DNA from 2 places in the Pseudoduganella sp. R-31 genome. Region 2 is predicted to be linked to the other one. Evidence: riboswitches for the same ligand, from Rfam matches in the RefSeq annotation. Region 2 holds a riboswitch; the other holds the start of a gene.
What was found. A riboswitch is a leader RNA that binds a small molecule or an ion and turns the genes downstream of it on or off. The one in region 2 is predicted to bind glycine.
Positions count from the first base shown of each region.

Region 1: it holds a riboswitch for glycine, as region 2 does, so the genes downstream of both, gcvT (glycine cleavage system aminomethyltransferase GcvT) here and ACN9MY_RS11270 (hypothetical protein) in region 2, are expected to answer to the same signal.

Region 1 is NZ_CP183986.1:4,096,979-4,106,412, reverse strand. Features, by position in the region: gene gcvP (aminomethyl-transferring glycine dehydrogenase) at 1-745, opposite strand, end outside; gene gcvH (glycine cleavage system protein GcvH) at 811-1,191, opposite strand; gene gcvT (glycine cleavage system aminomethyltransferase GcvT) at 1,237-2,355, opposite strand; glycine riboswitch at 2,405-2,509, opposite strand; glycine riboswitch at 2,515-2,600, opposite strand; gene ACN9MY_RS18525 (hypothetical protein) at 2,680-2,880, shown strand; gene ACN9MY_RS18520 (ATP-dependent Clp protease proteolytic subunit) at 3,069-3,629, shown strand; gene ACN9MY_RS18515 (DUF1631 family protein) at 4,152-6,890, shown strand; gene ACN9MY_RS18510 (low molecular weight protein-tyrosine-phosphatase) at 6,887-7,357, opposite strand; gene smc (chromosome segregation protein SMC) at 7,437-9,434, shown strand, end outside.
Region 2 is NZ_CP183986.1:2,465,727-2,475,160, forward strand. Features, by position in the region: gene ACN9MY_RS11250 (formylglycine-generating enzyme family protein) at 1-927, shown strand, start outside; gene ACN9MY_RS11255 (sensor histidine kinase) at 947-2,146, shown strand; gene ACN9MY_RS11260 (tetratricopeptide repeat protein) at 2,258-3,391, shown strand; gene ACN9MY_RS11265 (C39 family peptidase) at 3,433-4,014, opposite strand; gene ACN9MY_RS11270 (hypothetical protein) at 4,027-4,671, opposite strand; glycine riboswitch at 4,827-4,921, opposite strand; gene ACN9MY_RS11275 (ABC transporter substrate-binding protein) at 5,091-6,314, shown strand; gene ACN9MY_RS11280 (carbohydrate ABC transporter permease) at 6,330-7,148, shown strand; gene ACN9MY_RS11285 (carbohydrate ABC transporter permease) at 7,145-7,990, shown strand; gene ACN9MY_RS11290 (ABC transporter ATP-binding protein) at 7,995-9,089, shown strand; gene ACN9MY_RS11295 (LacI family DNA-binding transcriptional regulator) at 9,106-9,434, shown strand, end outside.

The DNA of each region.
Region 1 (9,434 bases), 1.6 Mb from region 2:
CAACGATCACCATGGCACCGGAAGCTTTGACCGTTTCAACGGCAGCGCGGTAGTCGTGCACAACGCCGTTCACGCCCGGGTATTGCAGCAGCACGCCGAAAGCATCGGTCACGCCGGCCAGTTCGGACGGGTCGAAGGTCTTGACGGTGATGCCCAGCGGCTCGGCGCGGGTCTGCACCACTTCCAGGGTCTGCGGCAGCACGTCGTTGGCGACGTAGAAGGTGTTCGACTTCGACTTGCCGACGCGCTGGATCAGGGTCATGGCTTCGGCAGCGGCGGTGCCTTCGTCCAGCATGGACGAGTTGGCGATGGCCATGCCGGTCAGGTCGATCAGCACCTGCTGGAAGTTCAGGATCGCTTCCAGGCGGCCCTGGGAGATCTCCGGCTGGTATGGGGTGTAAGCGGTGTACCAGGCTGGGTTTTCGAAGATGTTACGCAGGATCACGCCCGGGGTGTGGGCGTTGTAGTAGCCCTGGCCGATCAGGGATTTCAGCACCTTGTTCTTGGAAGCGATGCCTTTCAGCTTGGCCAGTGCTTCGTTCTCCGGCAGCGGCTGGAAGAACTGGCCCAGCGGCAGGTCATTCTTGTTGCGGATGCCCGGCGGGACGATGGCATCGATCAGGGCGGCGCGGGTTGCGTAGCCGAGCACGTCCAGCATTTGCTGCTGTTCTGCGGCTTCCGGGCCGATGTGGCGGGCGATGAAGGCATCGCGGGCTTCAAGTTGGGTCAGGCTGGTGCGGGTCATGGTGGGAAATCTCTTGGCCAGAATGTGAAAAAGGCCCGCACGCAGCGGGCCCGGTAATGCGGTAATTAGTGCGCTACGTTGCCGTAAGCAGCGGCGTCCAGCAGGCCGTTGATGGCGTTGGCGTCGCTTGGCTTGATCTTGAACAGCCAGTTCGCGTAGGCGTCGGCGTTGATCGATTCAGGCGCGCCGACTACGGCGTCGTTCACGGCAACCACTTCGCCCGAAACCGGCGCGTAGATGTCGGAGGCGGCTTTCACCGATTCCACCACGGCGGCGTCGTCGCCGGCGGTGAAGGAGGCGCCTACTTTTGGCAGCTCGACGAACACGATGTCGCCCAGGGCGTCTTGCGCGAATTCGGTGATGCCGACGGTCACGGTGCCGTCCGCTTCAGCGCGTACCCACTCGTGGGACTCGGTGTACTTCAGGTCTGCTGGAATGTTGCTCATGTTGGCTCCAAGGCTAAGGTTATTGTTTGGTTTTACGGGTCTGGCTCAAGCAACCAGGATTTTACCGTTACGGACGAAAGGCAGCTTCACCACGGTGGCGGCCAGCTTCTTGTCGCGGATTTCCACGTGCACGGTGTCGCCCACGTTCACGCCCATCGGCACGCGCGCCAGCGCGATCGCCTGCTGCATGGTAGGGGAGAAGGTGCCGGAGGTGATTTCGCCAGTTTCGCCGTTGGAGGCGATGACTTTCTGGTGGGCGCGCAGCACGCCGCCTTTTTCGCGCAGGATCAGGCCGACGAATTGTGCGTTCTGGCCTTTCGCTTGCAGGGCTGCCTTGCCGATGAAGTCGCGCTCGGAGACCAGGTCGATGGTCCATGCCAGGCCGGCGTCCAGCGGGTTCACGGTTTCGTCCATGTCCTGGCCGTACAGGTTCATGCCGGCTTCCAGGCGCAGGGTGTCGCGCGCGCCCAGGCCGGCTGGCTTCACGCCTGCCGCATTCAGGGCATTCCACAGGTTTTCAGCTTGTTCCGCGGCGACGCCGATTTCGAAGCCGTCTTCACCGGTGTAGCCGGTGCGGGCTACCATGGCTTCGCCGAAGGCGGTGCCTGGCACCAGGGCCACGTTGAATGGCTTCATTTCAGCGGTGGCTTCCTTGGCTTGCGGGATCACTTCCCACACTTTGGCGCGGGCGTTCGGGCCTTGCACGGCGATCAGGGCCATGGCGTTGGCGCCGTCGCGGCGCTGGGTGATGGTCAGGCCGGCCTTGGCGGCTTCGTTCTGCTTGTTCATCCACGCGATGTCTTTTTCCGCGGTGCCGGCGTTGACCACCAGGCGGAACCACTCTTCGTTGATGAAGTAGATGATCAGGTCGTCGATGACGGTGCCTTCCGGGGTCAGCATGCAGGAGTACAGGGCCTTGCCCGACACTTGAAGTTTGTCGACGTTGTTGGCGACCAGGCCGCGCAGGAAGGAACGTACGTTGGCGCCCTTGATGTCAACCACGCACATATGGGCCACGTCGAACATGCCGACGTCGGTGCGCACGGCATGGTGCTCTTCGATCTGGGAGCCGTAGTTGACCGGCATGTCCCAGCCGCCAAAGTCGACCATACGGGCGCCAAGGGCACGATGAGCATTGTTGAGTGGGGTTGCTTTGAGCGTCATTGATACCTCAGGGCAGAGAATAGGGGTTAATAAACGTAAACATGAATACGCCTACCCCTCTGTCCTTGGTACCTGAGAGATAACGGGAAGGTAATCCCGCACGCCCCTTCGGTGGGCCCTGCGCCATGGCGGGCCGCTCTCCAGAGTTTTAGCCCATGGGGCCCTTGTTCGGTCCTTTTGCCTGAGAGTTTCTGGGTAATGCCCCTTCGGCGCCAGCGGCAGCTGGTCTCTCCCGATCAAGACTTGCGACTATATGACAGGAGGGCAATAAAGTCAATCTTGCGGCCCCGGGGAACTTGCCGCTGGGCCGTTGGTCCAATGGTCATGAAAACGCCAAACGACGACTATGGCAATCCCTGGAAAGCCGCGGTTGAACGCTATTACAGGGAATTTCTTGCCATCTTCTGCCCCTGGCTGGAGGCGGCAATCGACTGGGCCGTGAACCCGCAGTTTCATGACCAGGAATTGGGCAAAGTAAGCCGTGACGCAAGGCCAGGGTTGGCGCCCGAATTCCTTCGTTTGTGAGGCTTGGGGAACGCGTCAGTCGATTGAATTTACAACAATCAAATTGCTCGACTTCGATCCGCGCTGGTCTGCGAAGCTGCTGGTGGCGCGATGCCTGGAGGATGTGCTGGCTAATGACTGAGGAGGGCACGCCTGGATGGCGGTCTGCGCTAGAATGACCGGACATCCATTTACAGAGTGGAGCGACCATGAGCGAAGAAAAGCAAAAACGCGATACCGAGGCCTGGTTCACCCTGTCCGGCGACGTGAACAGCGATATGGTGCACCGCATGTTCGATGCGGTGGCGGACATGACAGAGGATGGGATCGAAACCGCCCACATCCTGATCCAGTCCAACGGCGGCTACGTGAGCGACGGCTTGTGCCTGCACAATTACCTGCGCAACTTGCCGATCAAGATCGTCACGTATAACGGCGGAGCGGTGGCTTCCATTGCCGTCATCCTGTTCCTGTCCGGCGACGAACGCTTTGCCAGCGAAACCGCGCGTTTCATGGTGCACAAGTCGCATGCAAGTGCGCCGCACGGAGCGCGCCCGGATGCGCTGCGCATCATTGTGGAAGGCTTGCAGGCGGACGACGCCCGCACCGAATCGATCTTGCGCAAATATGTTCGCCTGACCGACGAACATTGGAATATCCACGCCTATTCAGACCTGCACCTGACTGCCCAGGAAGCTGCCAAGGTCGGTCTCGTCAACGACGTGGCCGACTTCAAGCCGCCCAAGGGCAAGCGCGTAACGAACATCTGAAGCGCAATATCTGAAACGACAGGGCCTGGAAGCGAACTCCCAGCCCCCCTATGCCGCGCCCGTCATCTAGCGATTGCCGCTACGGCTGGCAGGTGTCTTCTTGTCCGTCTTGCTCTGACGGCCGTATCGGACTGCTGGCTGGCCGGCTGGGCTCCCGAACGTGAACCCTGGTCGGCGCTTTGGCGTGTGCCCGAGCTCGAACTCTGCTTGCTGGATTTTTGCCTGGATTTCATGACAGTTCCTTTCTGAAGGATCGGAACTTCATCATGCTTTCTGCAATAGTAAAGGTGAATCGGAATACAACTGACCGGCGTGTAGGACATGACCTTGCACCATTGTGGTGCAAACCCAACCGTTTGACCACATCGCCGAAAATATTTGCAGATTCTTTTGATTTGCCTATTGCCATGTGGAAAGAATCTGCGACAATGTGAATAACCACCAAAGTCAGGCCAGACCATGCTTCCAGAAAACCACACATCTTCGGCGCCCCAAAAAGCGGTCACGCCGCGGCATGCCTTGTTGGAAAACCTGATTAGCCTGGTCAACAAGCACATCAGTGATCAGTTCAATGAGTTGTCCACCCAATGGGCGGGCAGCCTGGTGGACGCGGGCGAGGCAGTCGACGTCAAGACACTGCAAGCGCGCTTGCGCGCCGGCAACCGGCTGCGCACCGATCACTACGCCTTCCTCGGCATCTTCGCCAGGCAACTGGAAAACGACCTGCGGCTGGAAATCGCGCAACTGGCGCCAGGGCAGAAGGCGCCGGTGCGCAAGGTGGCTGAGTCCCTGTCCCTGGTGTCCATGGAGGAAATGGATACCAAGGTGACCTTGGGCAGCTTCAGCAAGCCGTTTGAAGCCAAGTATTCCGATGGCCTCGCCACCCTGAATGTGCGCCTGGCCTTCCTGTTGGACCGCGATATCCTGCGCATTAACCAGAACCCCTTCCGGCCGGAAGTCTTCCTCGGCGCCTTCCAGCAGGCGTGGATCGATTTCATCAAGGATGAGGAGGCGAATGAGCTGATGAAGCCATTCCTGCGTCCGGAAGAGTTCTTCGATTTTGGCGCCATGCTGCAGGAGCTGAGTTCAGCGCTCGAGCGCAAGGGCGTGGGGCCGGGCTCGGTCGAAAAACACAAGTCACGCCGCGCTGACTCGCACGATGCGTCGCAAGCGTCATCTCGCAAGAAAAACCAGCAGGCCGCGCTGGCGGAGCAATTGCGCCAATTCTTCTCTGGTGCGGGCGATGCGCCGGGCGGCAAGGCAGCGCCGACCGGATTTGACCAACTAGGCGACCTCGACCTGTCCCTGCCCACTCTGAGCGTGACGCCGGGGCTGTATGGTACGCCTGCGCATACAGCGGAGGCGCTGGCAGCTGCCGCGCCGGCAAGTGCCGGGACAGCAGCGCCAATGGCAGCGCCGGGGCAGCCAATGCCTGCGCCAGGCTATGTGGCCGGCGCGGCGCCTGGCATGGCAATGCCTGGTGGCGTTGGCATGGCGCCGGGCGTTGCAACTGGTGCCGCGCCAATGATGGCCGGCGTCCCTGGCGTGCCGGCCGTGGGCGGCATGATGATTCCTGCCGGCGGTGTTGTACCCGGTGGTGGCCTGCCGGGCATGCCGCTGGCGAGCGGCCCAGCAGTTGCAGGTGCGGGAGCGGCCGTCCCGGGCGGAATGCTGGGCGGCGTCGCCGTGCCGGGCGTGCCGGGTGGCGTGGCAGTGCCTGCGGGAGGCTGGGTTCAGGGGCCGGCCCAGGGCTTCCACGGCGGGGCCAATAACGAAGCGGCCCAGCGCGCATCGCTGATCAGCGCCAAAGAGCCGCTGATGAATTTCCTGGCGCAGTTGCAGCGCGGCGTGCCGCAGGGCGCCGTGTTTGCCAGCGCCGATAGCAGTGCGATGCCGGCGCCGGGCATGCCGGCGGGCCTGGCTCCAGGATTCGCTATGGGGCCCGTGCAGGCCGGCGGCGGCGCGATGCCGGCCCCCGGCTTTGTTACTGGTGGCGGCTCGATGAGCAATGTGTTCTTGCTGCCGCAGATTAAAGAGCAGGCGCCTGCCGGCAGCCTGACTCGCGCCGACGAAGGCACGATCGACCTGCTGTCGGCAGTGTTCGAGACGGTGTTCCGCGACGAAAGCATTTCGCCCGAGATCCGCAACCTGATCCGCTTCCTGCAGATCCCGGTGCTGAAGGCCGCGCTGGTCGACAAGAATTTCTTCTTCCAGGAAGCGCATCCTGCACGCCGCATGATCGACCTGCTGTCGCGCATGGGCTGGGAGAATCGCAAGGACCCGGACGATCCTCTCTACAAGGCCATGCAGCGCAGCGTGGAGAAGGTCAGCGAGGACCACGAGGAGGAAATGACCGTCTTCACCGAGGCGGTCAATGAACTGGAAGCCTCCATCAAGGCTGAGGAGGCGGCAGCTGCAGCCGCCATGGCGGAGCCGATCGCCAAGGCGCTGAAGCAGGAAAAGATGTCGGTGGCCGCCAAGTCGGCCAAGGATGCCGTGGCACTGCGCATCGGCACTGGCGAAGTGGTGGCGATCGTCGAGGCCTTCCTGGAGAACAAGTGGGTGTCCGTGTTGACCATTGCCTATAGCGTCGAAGGCGAAAAGCCGGGCGCGGTCAACAACGCAACCCAGACCATGGATGACCTGATCTGGAGCGTGCGTCCGAAGATCACCCAGGACGAGCGCAAGACCCTGATTGCCAAGCTGCCTACCTTGCTGTCCACCCTGAACAAATGGCTGGACGTGATCAAGTGGCAGGATGCGGATCGCCTGCAATTCTTCGCCGAACTGGCTGAGTGCCATGCCTCGATCGTTCGTGCGCCGATTGAAATGTCGCCCGAGCGCCAGGTTGAACTTGCAATGGAAGTGGCGAAGAAGGATGCCGAGCGCCGCATGCAGCTTCAGGCTGTAGCCGAAGTAAAAGCGGAAGAGGCGCCGCCTCCGGACGACGATGCGGCGATCGAGGTGGATAGCCTGACGCGCGGCATGTGGCTTGAATTCGACCAGGAAGATGGTAGCCAGCGCAAGGTCAAGCTGGCCTGGATCAGTCCACTCAAGACGCTTTACATCTTCTCCACCACGGGCCGCCAGGAGGCGTTCTCGATCACGGGCGAGGCGATGGCGGAGCAGTTCCGCAAGGGCACTGTGCGCCTGATCCGTACCGAAGGCGTGGTGGCTGCAGCGCTGTCGGTGGCAATGGGCGGTGTCGCCGCCGTCAACGACGATCACCACGATTTGCCGGCCAACGGCACTTCTGCCTAGGTTTTGCGCAGGGCGGCCAGCAGGCCGTCCGATGCGTCCTCGATGTAATCCAGCACCGTATCGAAGCCATTCGCGCCGCCGTAATAGGGATCGGGCACCACGTCCGAGCCGGAGCGTGAGGCGAACTCCATGAACAGCCTGACCTTGTGGCGATATTGTGCAGGGCAGGCGCGCTGCAGCATCTCCAGGTTGTCGTGGTCCATGGCCAGCACGTAATCGAAGCGCTCGAAGTCCTCCGCGGCCACCTTGCGGGCGCGTTGTGCGCTCAGGTCATAGCCGCGGGCAGCGGCATGCCGGGTCGAGCGCGGGTCTGGCGGGTTGCCAATATGGTATGCGTGGGTGCCTGCTGAATCGATGTGCAAATCGAGCCCGGCAGCCTGGGCGCGGGTCCGGAATACACCCTCTGCGGTCGGGGAGCGACAAATGTTACCCATGCATACAAACAGGATGGCGGTTCTGGTCTTCATTTTGTTCTTGCTATACAGGGAAAATGGTATGATTAGCCACTTTTTTAACACGTCCCAGCGGGCGAAGTACAGATAAAACGTGCGTCTATCTTCCATTAAATTGTCGGGATTTAAGTCGTTCGTCGATCCCACCAATTTCCAGGTACCCGGGCAGTTGGTCGGCGTGGTTGGTCCTAACGGTTGCGGCAAGTCCAATATTATCGACGCGGTGCGCTGGGTCTTGGGTGAGTCGAAGGCTTCCGAGCTGCGCGGCGAATCGATGCAGGACGTGATTTTCAACGGTTCCACCCATCGCAAGCCGGCCGGCCGCGCTTCCGTCGAGCTGGTGTTCGACAACAACGAGGGCAAGGCGTCGGGCCAATGGGGGCAGTACGCCGAAATCGCGGTCAAGCGCACGCTGACGCGCGATGGCACGTCCACCTATTACATCAACGGCCAGCCGGTGCGCCGGCGCGATATTACCGATATCTTCCTCGGCACCGGCCTGGGGCCGCGCGCCTACGCGATCATCGGCCAGGGCATGATCTCGCGCATCATCGAGTCGCGCCCGGAAGAACTGCGCGTGTTCCTGGAAGAGGCGGCCGGGGTCTCGAAGTACAAGGAACGCCGCCGCGAAACAGAAAACCGCCTGCACGATACGCGGGAAAACCTGCTGCGCGTGGAAGATATCCTGCGCGAGCTGACTAACAACCTGGAAAAGCTGGAAGGCCAGGCTGCGGTGGCGACCAAGTTCCACCAGCTGCAATCCGACCAGGAGGAAAAACAGAAGCTGCTTTGGCTGCTGCGCAAGAACGAGGCGCAGGCCGAGCAGGCGAAGTATTTCCGCGAAATGGAGCAGGCGCAAAACGACCTGGAAGAACAGACCGCGAAGCTGCGCAACGTGGAATTGACGCTGGAGCAGATGCGCCAGGCGCACTTCGCTGTCGGCGACCGCCTGCACCAGGCGCAGGGCCACCTGTACCAGACCAATGCAGAAATCGGCAGCCTTGAGGCGCAGATCAAGTTCGTGATCGAGTCGCGCACCCGCCTGCAGCAGCAGTTGGCTACGCTGACCGCGCAGCGCGACCAGTGGTCGCAGCAGGCGGAGGAATACGGCGGCCAGGTCGCCGAAGCGGAAATCAACCTGGAGGAATTGTCGGCGCGCGTGGAAGAGGCGCGCATGCTGGCCGAGCAGAAGGGCGAGTTGCTGCCGGTGCTGGAGCAGGAATGGCGCGAGGCGCAGACCCGGAGCACGGAGTCGCGCGCGCGCATCATGCAGGCGCAGCAGCAACTGGAACTGGAATCTGCGCACCAGCGCAATGCTTCCAACATCCTGGCCGGCCTGGCGACGCGCAAGGAGCGCCTGCAGCAGGAGAAGGGCGGGCTGGCGATGCCGGATTCATCGCACCTGTCGAACCTGAAGATGCAGCTCGAAGAAAAGCAGCAGTCGCTGGAAGAGCAGAACATGATGCTCGAGGAAGCGCTGGAGCAGCAGCCAAAGCTCGAGGAAGAACGGCAGGCTGCGCAGGCAGCCGTGCAATCCGAGTCCGCCGCGACCCACCAGCTGGAAGCGCGGCTGAATGCGCTGCGCCAGTTGCAGGAGCGCGTCCAGACCGAGGGCAAGATCACGCCATGGCTGCAAAAGCACGAACTGAACGAGCTGCCGCGCCTGTGGCAAAAGCTCGACATCGAGCAAGGCTGGGAAACTGCCCTGGAGGCTGTGCTGCGCGAACGGACTTCGGCGTTACAGGTATCGAATATCGAATGGGCCAAGCACTTCTTCAACGATGCGCCGCCGGCCAAGCTGGCGCTGTTCGCGCCTGCGGTTGCCGCCGCTGCGCCTGCGGCATCGGGCGATGCGACGCTGCGTCCATTCCTCGACCTGCTGAAGCTGAACGATCCTGGCTTGCGTGGCGTGCTGCAGGACTGGCTGCACAATGTGTTCCTGGCCGACGACAACGCCAGCGCCTTTGCCGCGCGCGGCACGCTGCCGGCGGGCGGCTGCTTCGTGACGAAGCAGGGCCACATCATTACGCAATCGTCGGTGCGCTTCTATGCGGCGGACGACGAACAGGCCGGCATGCTTGGCCGCCAGCAC
Region 2 (9,434 bases):
GAACCGCCGATGGTCACCATCAAGGCCGGCGAGTTCATGATGGGAAGCGATCGCAAGGCCAACTCGCAGCCGGTGCATGCGGTGGCCATCAAGTCGTTCAGGTTGGGGAAGTATGAAGTCACTGCCGCTGAATTCCAGCGTTTTGTTGAGGCCACCAATTACCGCACCCCGCGCATGTGCACACAAATGGCGTCGAGGAGTTGGTTTCTCAGCATTCCGGGAGAATATCCTGTGGCCACCACGCTGCAGTCGATGAGCAAGTTCGAACCGGCAACCTGCATTGGCTGGAACGGCGCCGACGCCTATGTCAAATGGCTGGCCAAGGAAACCGGCAAGAAGTATCGCTTGCCGACCGAGGCTGAATGGGAATACGCGCATCGCGCTGGCAGCACCCAGCGCTACTTCTTTGGCAACGACGAAGCCCAGGCGTGCCGCTATGGCAATCTAGGCGACCGCTCGGCCGAGGCTGCGATCCGGCGCGACTTCGGGCTGGAGTCAATGAACCACGTCGGCGTCATTCCGTGCGACGACAAAGCCGAGTACGCCAGTATCGTCGGCATGTACGAACCGAATGCCTTCGGGCTGTACGATACGCTTGGAAATGTCGCCGAATTCCTGCAAGACTGCGAACACGATGATTATAACGGTGCGCCGAAGGATGGCAGTGCCTGGGTGAACGGAGCCTGCAAGGCGCGCGGACTGCGCGGCGGCACTTGGCACTGGCGCGGTTTCCACGCCTCGATGCGCGGCTTCACGGCGCCTGATTTCATCGGTGGCTTAGAGGGCTTCCGCATCGCCGAAGACTTGGGAGGGGGGCAGGCTTCTAGCGATAAGCCAAGCGCATTCGAAGTGGAGCTGGCGCAGGCACAGCGCATCGAGCGCGAACGGCGCAGCGCTCTTGCGGAAATCAAGCCGCCCAGGAACTGAGCCGTTACACTGTCGCCCCATGACGATCATACAAACCCTGAAATATACGCTGCGCACCTTCCTGGTCCTGAAGAAGGAGCGCGTCGATCCGTGGTGGGCGCGGTTGCTGGTGGGGAGCGTCCTGGGGCTCAGCGTTGCAATGGCATTGATGGGGCTGTCGGTCTTCTTGATGGGCAGCGATGCCCAGGGCTGGATGGCCTCGTCGTTACGCACCAATCTGCTGCTCGGACTGTGTGCGGCATGCACAATGATGTTCATGCTGCGCGGCTTCGAACTGTTGCTGCCAGGCGCGAAGCTCGACGCGCTGTCGGCCCGGCCGGACTGGCGCGCGGCAGCAGTCGTGAGTGTGCTGTTGATCGCAGGCATGGCAGTGGGCGTGCGCCTGGGCTACGTGCTATTGGGGTATCCATACAGTCTCAACCTTTGGAACAAGTTGTCTGGTGTCCCCTTGGTCCAGCTCAAGTTCTTGATCTTTGCGCTTTTCATTGTGGCAGCGAACTGGATCTGGTGGCTGCTGCGGGCGAAGGAGAATGCGTTGGCGCAGCAGGCGGCCGAATCGCAATTGCGCATGTTGCAGGCGCAGATCGAGCCGCACTTCCTGTTCAATACCCTGGCCAATGTACAAAGCCTGATTGCCATCGATGCGCCGCGCGCGCAGTTGATGCTTGAATCGTTTACCGACTATCTGCGCGCCAGCCTCGGCCAGATGCGGGCGAGCGACAGCACGCTGGACGTCGAGCTGGAGACTGCACACAATTATCTGCAATTGATGCAGATCCGGATGGGAGACCGGTTGCGCTTCTCGATCGACGTGAGCGAACAAGCGCGCAAGGCGGTGCTGCCGCCGCTGCTGCTGCAGCCGCTGGTGGAGAACGCCGTGCACCACGGGCTCGAGCCGAAGCTGGAGGGTGGCACGGTGCGCCTGTTTGCCGACGTCAAGGACGGGCAACTGAATATTCGAATCGACGACGATGGGCTTGGATTACATCATTCGCGGCGTCCGGCGCGACTGGGCAGCGGTGTTGCCCTGGCGAATATCCGGGCGCGTTTGCACACCCGCTACGGCGCACAAGCCTCGCTGGAGTTGGCCGCGCTGGAAGAGGGAACACGGTCATCGCTTACCTTGCCTTACTCCGGCAGCCAGGCGTTTAAACAAGATAGCGCTGAAACCGCTGTGAAAGCGGGCTATCGTCAGGCTCTTATTGGAAAATCCCGCTAGCCATGTGCCAGCGGGACTTTGTTGTGGAAAAGCATCAAAGTTTTCATTTATATTATGTTGCTTAATGGAAAATTCATATAATTTTCATTTTCCACCTAGCAGAAACATAATATGGCGTTGAAGTTCCGGTACGTAGCACTCCTGGCTTGTCTGCACTTCCCCGTGCATTTTGCACATGCGCAGGCATTTTCCCGCACCCCTAATGAAGAGTACGCAAAAGGCAATTACGCGCGCGCTTTCCGAGGGTTTTTTGAGCAAGCCACACGCAGCAATGACCCGAACGTACAGTTCAACTTGGGCATGATGTACGAGCGCGGACAGGGTACCGACCAGAACGATGTCGAGGCTGTGAAGTGGTACTCGCGCGCTGTCGACCAGGGCAGCGTACCTGCGATGCGCCAACTGGCTGGCCTGATGGCCGCTGGCCGCAGCATCAAGCAGGACGGCGCCGGTGCACTGGCCTTGCTGCGCAAGGCGATCGAACAGAATGATGTTGCAGCGATCGAGCAGGTGGCAGGCATGTATTTCGAAGGCCGGGGAGTCCCAGCCGACCAGGCGCAGGCAAAGCAGTGGTACCAGAAGGCAGCCGCCGCCGGCAGCAAGAGTGCACAGGAGGCGCTGGACCTGATCGCAGCAATGGAGCGCCAGGCGGCCGGTCCTCTTGCGCCAATCCGCAAGCGCGCCGTGACCGGAGATGCCAACGCCCAGTACGACCTTGCAGTGGCCTATCACACCGGTAATACGGTGCCAAAGGACCCTGCCCAGGCGCTGGAGTGGTACCTGAAAGCTGCCGCGCAGGGACATGCGATGGCGCAGTTCTACGCGGGGCTGCTGTATTCCAATGGCGACGGCGTTGCGCAGGACCTGGCGCAGGCCCGCGCATGGTTCAGCAAAGCTGCTGCACAGGACAACAAGGATGCCGCCACCAACCTCGCCGTCATGCTCGACCTGGGCAAGGGCGGCCCGGTCGACCTGGCGCAAGCCGCGGTGGTCTACCAGCAGGCGGCAAAGCTGGGAAGCGCGCAAGCGCAAGTCAGGCTGGCTGGCATGTACTGGATGGGGCAAGGCGTGAAAAAGGACTACATCCAGGCCGCAACCTATTATCGCCAGGCAGCGGAGCAGGGGGAAATTACTGCTATCCGCAAGCTGGTCTACCTGCTCGAGAATGGCGTCGGCACAGCCCGTAACGTCGACGAGTCGAAGAAGTGGGCCGCCAAGCTGGAACAACTGGGCGGCAGCAACTGACATGAAAAGCCCGCCAGGCGTTTGCTGGCGGGCTTTTTAGTTTAAGGGCTGACGTTCATGCGTTGCGTGTGCGTCCAATTGTGGTCATAGGCGCTGACTGCCGATGCAAAGGTGCGGTAGGTCTGTCCTTCGCCTGGCCACGGGTTCATGATGTAGATGTAGTTGGTTCCGTTGTAGGTTTCGTAACCGCGTCCCACCATGATATGCCCCCCGCCATTGGTCCAGCCGTAGCGGATCACGAAGGGGCGGTTGCCATTGATCTCATTCACCACCGAATTCCACGACAGGTAGTTGTTGATCGCCGTGTTTGGCACGCCCCAGTTGTACAGGATGTTCTGCACGCTGCCGGACGTGCCGTACATATTGTTCGGCCGGTTGGCGTAGCTGTTCCAGTTGAAGGTGCTGTTGCCGCAGGCGTAGTTGATGCCGTAAGCCCAGTTCACGATCTGGCATTGGCTGGGTGTGCGGCTGTAGTAGTTCAGGACCGCTTTGCTGGAGCCTGCCCAGCACCACTGGCTGTGTTCCTGCGTCACCAGCGGGACGTTCAAGGTACGCCATTGCGCGAAGGCTGAGGGCAGGGCAAGCACCAGCGCTGCACCGGCCACGATTTTTGCGATTTTCATAGTCGGTCCTCCTTAGCGAAATGCTTCAATGTTGGCTTTGACGGCGGCGCGCAATGGCTCCAGCAATTCCGTGCCGTCGACCAGCTGGTTGCCGTTCTTCTGAAGCAGCAGCGATTCGCGAGCCGAGTGCAGCGGCGCGAACTTGGCGTGGTCCACTTCCAGCAGGTCGGCGCGGGCCTGGTAGATGCGGATGAAGCGCAGGTTGGAACGCGCGCTGTTGCCGTGAACCGCCATCGCAGCATCCACGTCTTTTGCGAGGATGGAGGCGCCATAGGCGACGGTTTCATAACGGCCGTTCACACGCTGGACAGTCGCCAGTCCGATGGGCTTCCCGTGCAGGGAAATGACGAAGCGCCATTCGCCGGTAGGCTTGGCTAGGGATGCCAGGTCGCCGCGCGCCAGCAGGTCTTTCGGGTCGACGGTGTAGACCTCGAAACCGTGGCCGACCGTGGCTTGCTTCAAGTCGCCCACGTCCGTGATATCGAGCGGGAAGTCGACCGGTGCGCTGCCGGGGCGAATCGCCTGCTGGTGCTCGGCGAATTGTACGAGTCCGCGTTTGGCGGCCTGCAATGCCGCGCCGTTGTCTGCTTTTGCCAGGAACGGGGCGGCCAACATCGCTGCGCAGGCAATGCGCAGCCAGAGTCGATGCGTATGCATGTGACTACTCCTCTGAAGGTTGATCAGATGTTCTTGAGGTGCGAGGTGATTGCCCCCTCTGTGCTGGACCTGAGAGTTTCACAGGCGTTGGCGGCCTGCTTGCTCCTTCGGTGCGCCGGCGCTTACCCTTGCCGGCGGCTCTTCAGAGTTGTGAAAACACGCGACCGGTCCTTTGGCCTGAGAGATTCCGGGGGCGGCTTGCTCCTTCGGCGTTGTCCATGGGTGGGACAAACTCTCCCGATCGCGCGACCGGAATGCTCCGGCAGCGAAATCAGGATATCCCAGGGATTTATTCGATTTCAATCGTTTTCCGATACACGTTGCGTTTTCGCCAAGAAGGACTTTCCTGTTATTCTATTGACACTCGCCTGGGAAATTGGTAACGTTTCCAAAAATAAGCGGCACACAGAGGAGACGGGATGTTTAAGCAGTTATTTGCTTGTGCAATGGCGTTCGGCGCCACCTCCGCGCAGGCTGCCGGGCCAAGCGCAGAAGTGATCCATTGGTGGACGTCAGGCGGTGAATCCGCTGCCGTCAAGCAGCTCGCAAGTGCCTATCGTGCCGCCGGCGGCACATGGATCGATACGGCGATTGCCGGTGGCGAGCAGGCTCGCGCGGTGACCCTCAATCGCATGGTTGGCGGCAAGGCGCCTGCTGCAGCGCAGTTCAATATTTCCAAGCAGTTCCTCGATATAGTGGACCAGGACATGCTGGTGCAACTGGATGATGTCGCACGCCAGGAGCGCTGGGAATCCACGCTGCCGGAACCGATCGTCAACACCATCCGCATCGATGGCCATTACTACGCGATGCCGATGAACATCCACATGCAGACCTGGATCTGGTATTCCAGGGCCGCCTTCAAAAAGGCCGGCATCGCAAAAGAACCTGCAACCGTCGACGAACTTTTTGCCGCGCTGGATAGACTCAAGGCCGCGGGCCTGGTGCCGCTGGCGCATGGCGGGCAGGCGTGGCAGGAGCACATTCTGTTCGCATCGCTGCTGGCAAACATGGGAGGGCGCCAGCTCTACCTGCAAGTGATGCGCGATCGCGACCAGCGTGCGATCAATTCCGAACCGGTGCGCAAAGTGCTGCTGGCCTTCAAGCGCCTGCAATCCTATGTCGATCCCGCGTCACCGGGCCGCAACTGGAATGACGCGACCGCAATGCTGGTTAGCGGCAAGGCGGGCATGCAGATCATGGGGGATTGGGCCAAGGGCGAATTCAGCAATGCAAAAATGGCGCCCGGCGTCGATTACGGCTGCATCGCGGGCCTTGGCGCGAATTCGCCGTACCTGATCCAGGGCGACGCTTTCGTCTTTCCTCGTTCGGAGCAGGCGGTAGTGCAGCAGGCACAGAAGCTGATGACCAAAGTGCTGCTGGCGCCTGCGACACAGGTGAGCTTCAACAAACTCAAAGGCTCGGTGCCTCCGCGTGTGGATGCCGATACCAGCCAGCTCGACGCCTGCGCCCGCGCGGGCGCCGCCATCATGCGCGACCGCAATCGACAGGTCGGGGCGCCCGAAATCTACCTGACTCCCGACCAGAACGGTGCAGTCCAGGACGCGCTGACCGCGTACTGGAACACATCGATGACGGTTGACAAGGCGCAGAAGGCGCTTGCTGCGGCGCTGAGGAACTGAGCGGTGCGTCGAGCCATGTCTTATGCGGCGCTGTTGCCGATGTTGCTGACGGTATGCGTGGGCTACCTCGGCTCCTTCGCCTGGACGTTCTACGTATCCCTCACCAGTTCGCGCAGCATCGCGACCAGCAAGCTGGTTGGCATGGCGCAGTATGAGCGCCTGTTCGACAATGAGCGCTGGCTGCTGTCGCTGCACAACCTGGCGTTGTTTGGCGTGCTGTTCGTGCTGGCCTGCATGGTGATCGGCTTTCTGCTGGCTGCCGCGATCGATCGGCAGGTTGCCGGCGAGGGTGCACTGCGCACCCTGTTCCTGTACCCGTATGCGATGTCATTTGTCGCGACGGGGCTGGTGTGGCAGTGGATCCTGACGCCCGGCGGCATGCCGGGCGTTGAGATTGACTGGCTGGTGGACCAGGACATGGTGCTCTATACGGTGGTGCTGGCGTCGGTGTGGCAGGCATCAGGTTTCGTCATGGCGCTGATGCTGGCCGGCCTGCGCAGCGTTGATCCGGAAATATGGAAGGCTGCGCGACTGGACGGCATTCCGGCCTGGCGCGTCTATGTTTCCATTATTCTGCCGATGCTGGCGCCAACCCTGGCGACCGTTTTCATCCTGCTGGCGACCATGGTGGTGAAGTTATACGACGCCGTCGTGTCGATGACCCAGGGCGGCCCGGGTACGGCCAGCGAAGTGCCGGCGAAATTCATCATGGATCACCTGTTCCTGCGCGCGAATATCGGCCTGGCCTCGGCCGGCGCGGTGGTGTTGCTCCTGACGGTGCTGGCCCTGCTGGCGCCATGGGCTTATGCCCGCAGCAGGAGAGGTAGGGCATGAAGGCGGCGCGTATCGGGCTTTACGCCTTCCTGGCCAGCGCGGCGCTGTTCTTCCTGCTGCCGCTGTACGTGATGCTGGCGACTTCGCTGAAATCGATGGACGAGATCCGGCTGGGGAATATTTTCGCCTTGCCGCTGGCGCCCACACTGGACGCCTGGCGGGCTGCCTGGAGCGAGGCATGCACCGGCGCGGCTTGCGAGGGTGTGCAGGGCGGGTTCTGGAATTCGGTGCGTATCGCCGTGCCAAGCACGATGCTGCCGATTGCGCTGGGAGCGCTGAATGGTTATGCCTTGTCTTTCTGGCGGCCGCGCGGCGCGAATCTGTTGTTCGGCATCCTGTTGCTGGGAGCCTTTGTACCGGTACAAGTGATGATCTATCCGCTGGTGCGCATGATGGCCGGCCTGGGTGTCTTTGGTTCGTTGCCGGCCATTGTGATCGTGCACCTGGTGTTCGGCATGCCGGTGCTGACGCTGCTGTTCCGCAATTACTACGCGGCGCTGCCGCAGGAGCTGTTCCATGCCGCGCGTATCGATGGCGGCGGTTTCTGGCGCATCTTCTGGCACGTGATGCTGCCCTTGTCGGTACCTATGCTGGTAGTGGCGGCGATCATGCAGCTTACCGGCGTATGGAACGACTATATCCTGGGCCTGGTTTTTGCCGGGCGCGACAACTTGCCAATGACGGTGCAGTTGAACAATGTGATCAATACGACGACAGGCACGCGTCTTTACAACGTCAATATGGCGGCCACGATCCTGACGGCACTGGTGCCCTTGACGATTTATTTCCTGTCGGGCCGCTGGTTCGTGCGCGGCATCGCTGCCGGCGCTGTGAAAGGTTGAACGGATGTCGAACGTAAGTCTTAAAAAGCTGGACATTAGCCTTGGCGGCAACGCCATTATCCGGGGCCTGGATCTGGAGGTGGAGGAGGGCGAATTCCTGGTCCTGCTCGGGCCCTCCGGTTGCGGCAAGTCGACCTTGTTGCACAGCATTGCGGGGCTGACGGAAGCCAGCGGTGGCACGATCGAGATCGGCGGCAAGGACATGTCGCGCACGGATCCGAGCGATCGCGGGATCGGCATGGTATTCCAGTCCTACGCCCTGTATCCGACCATGACGGTCGAAAAGAACATGTCGTTCGGCCTGCGCATTGCGGGTGTGGCGAAGGAGGAAATCAGGCGCCGCGTTGACCGCGCGGCAGCCATGCTGCACCTGGGCGACCTGCTTGGCCGTAAACCGGCGGCACTTTCGGGAGGGCAGCGGCAACGAGTGGCGATTGGCCGCGCGCTGGTGCGCGAGGCCAGCGTTTACCTGTTCGACGAGCCGCTCTCCAACCTCGATGCGAAGCTGCGTACCGATTTGCGGCGCGAGCTGAAGCTGCTGCACCAGCAACTGGGCGCCACCATGATCTACGTGACGCACGACCAGGTGGAAGCCATGACGCTGGCCAGCCGCATTGCCGTCATGCGGGCGGGGCAGATCCAGCAGGTCGGCACGCCGGGCCATGTGTACGAGCGGCCGGCAAACCTCTTCGTCGCCGGCTTCCTCGGTGCGCCCGCCATGAACTTCATTGAAGGCGAAGTCGATGCCTCCGGCACGTTTGCGGGCGGCAGCCTGCGCTTGGCGATGGACGAGCATGCCGGGACTGGCGATGGGCGCAAGGCTGTATTGGGCGTCCGTCCGGAACATATTTCCCTGGTGCTGGCCGGCCCGATGCAGGGGCGCGTCACGCTGGTCGAGCCGATGGGAAGCCATCGCGTAGTATGGCTCGATTGCGGCGGCAAGCTGCTCTCCTGCATCTTGCAGGGCAGCCGCCCGATTGCGCCGGATGACATGGTCGCATTCGAGATTGATGCACAACGCGCTTCGCTGTTCGATCCGGATAGCGGCAGTCGCTTTGATTTGGCGGGCGCTTCAAGTATGCTCGCGATGACGTTATAAGAAGAAAAGGATTCCAGTGGCCACTATCAAAGACGTAGCCCGCCTTGCGGGTGTAGGACTGGGCACCGCCTCCCGTGTAGTCAGCGGCAAAGGTTCGGTGTCCCCAGCCACGCTTGAAAAGGTGAAGAAGGCGATTGACGAACTGGGATTCCGGCCGTCGCATGCGGCGCGCACGCTGCTGACCGGCACCAGCCAGATGATCGGTGTGTATATCCCGGTCCTGAGCGGCACCTTCTACACGCCGATCCTGCAGATCATCGATACCGAACTGCGGGCGGCCGGCCTGCACATGGTGGTGGCTTTCGGCGTCGGCCTGGGCGACGAACGCAAACAGGCCAAGGACGG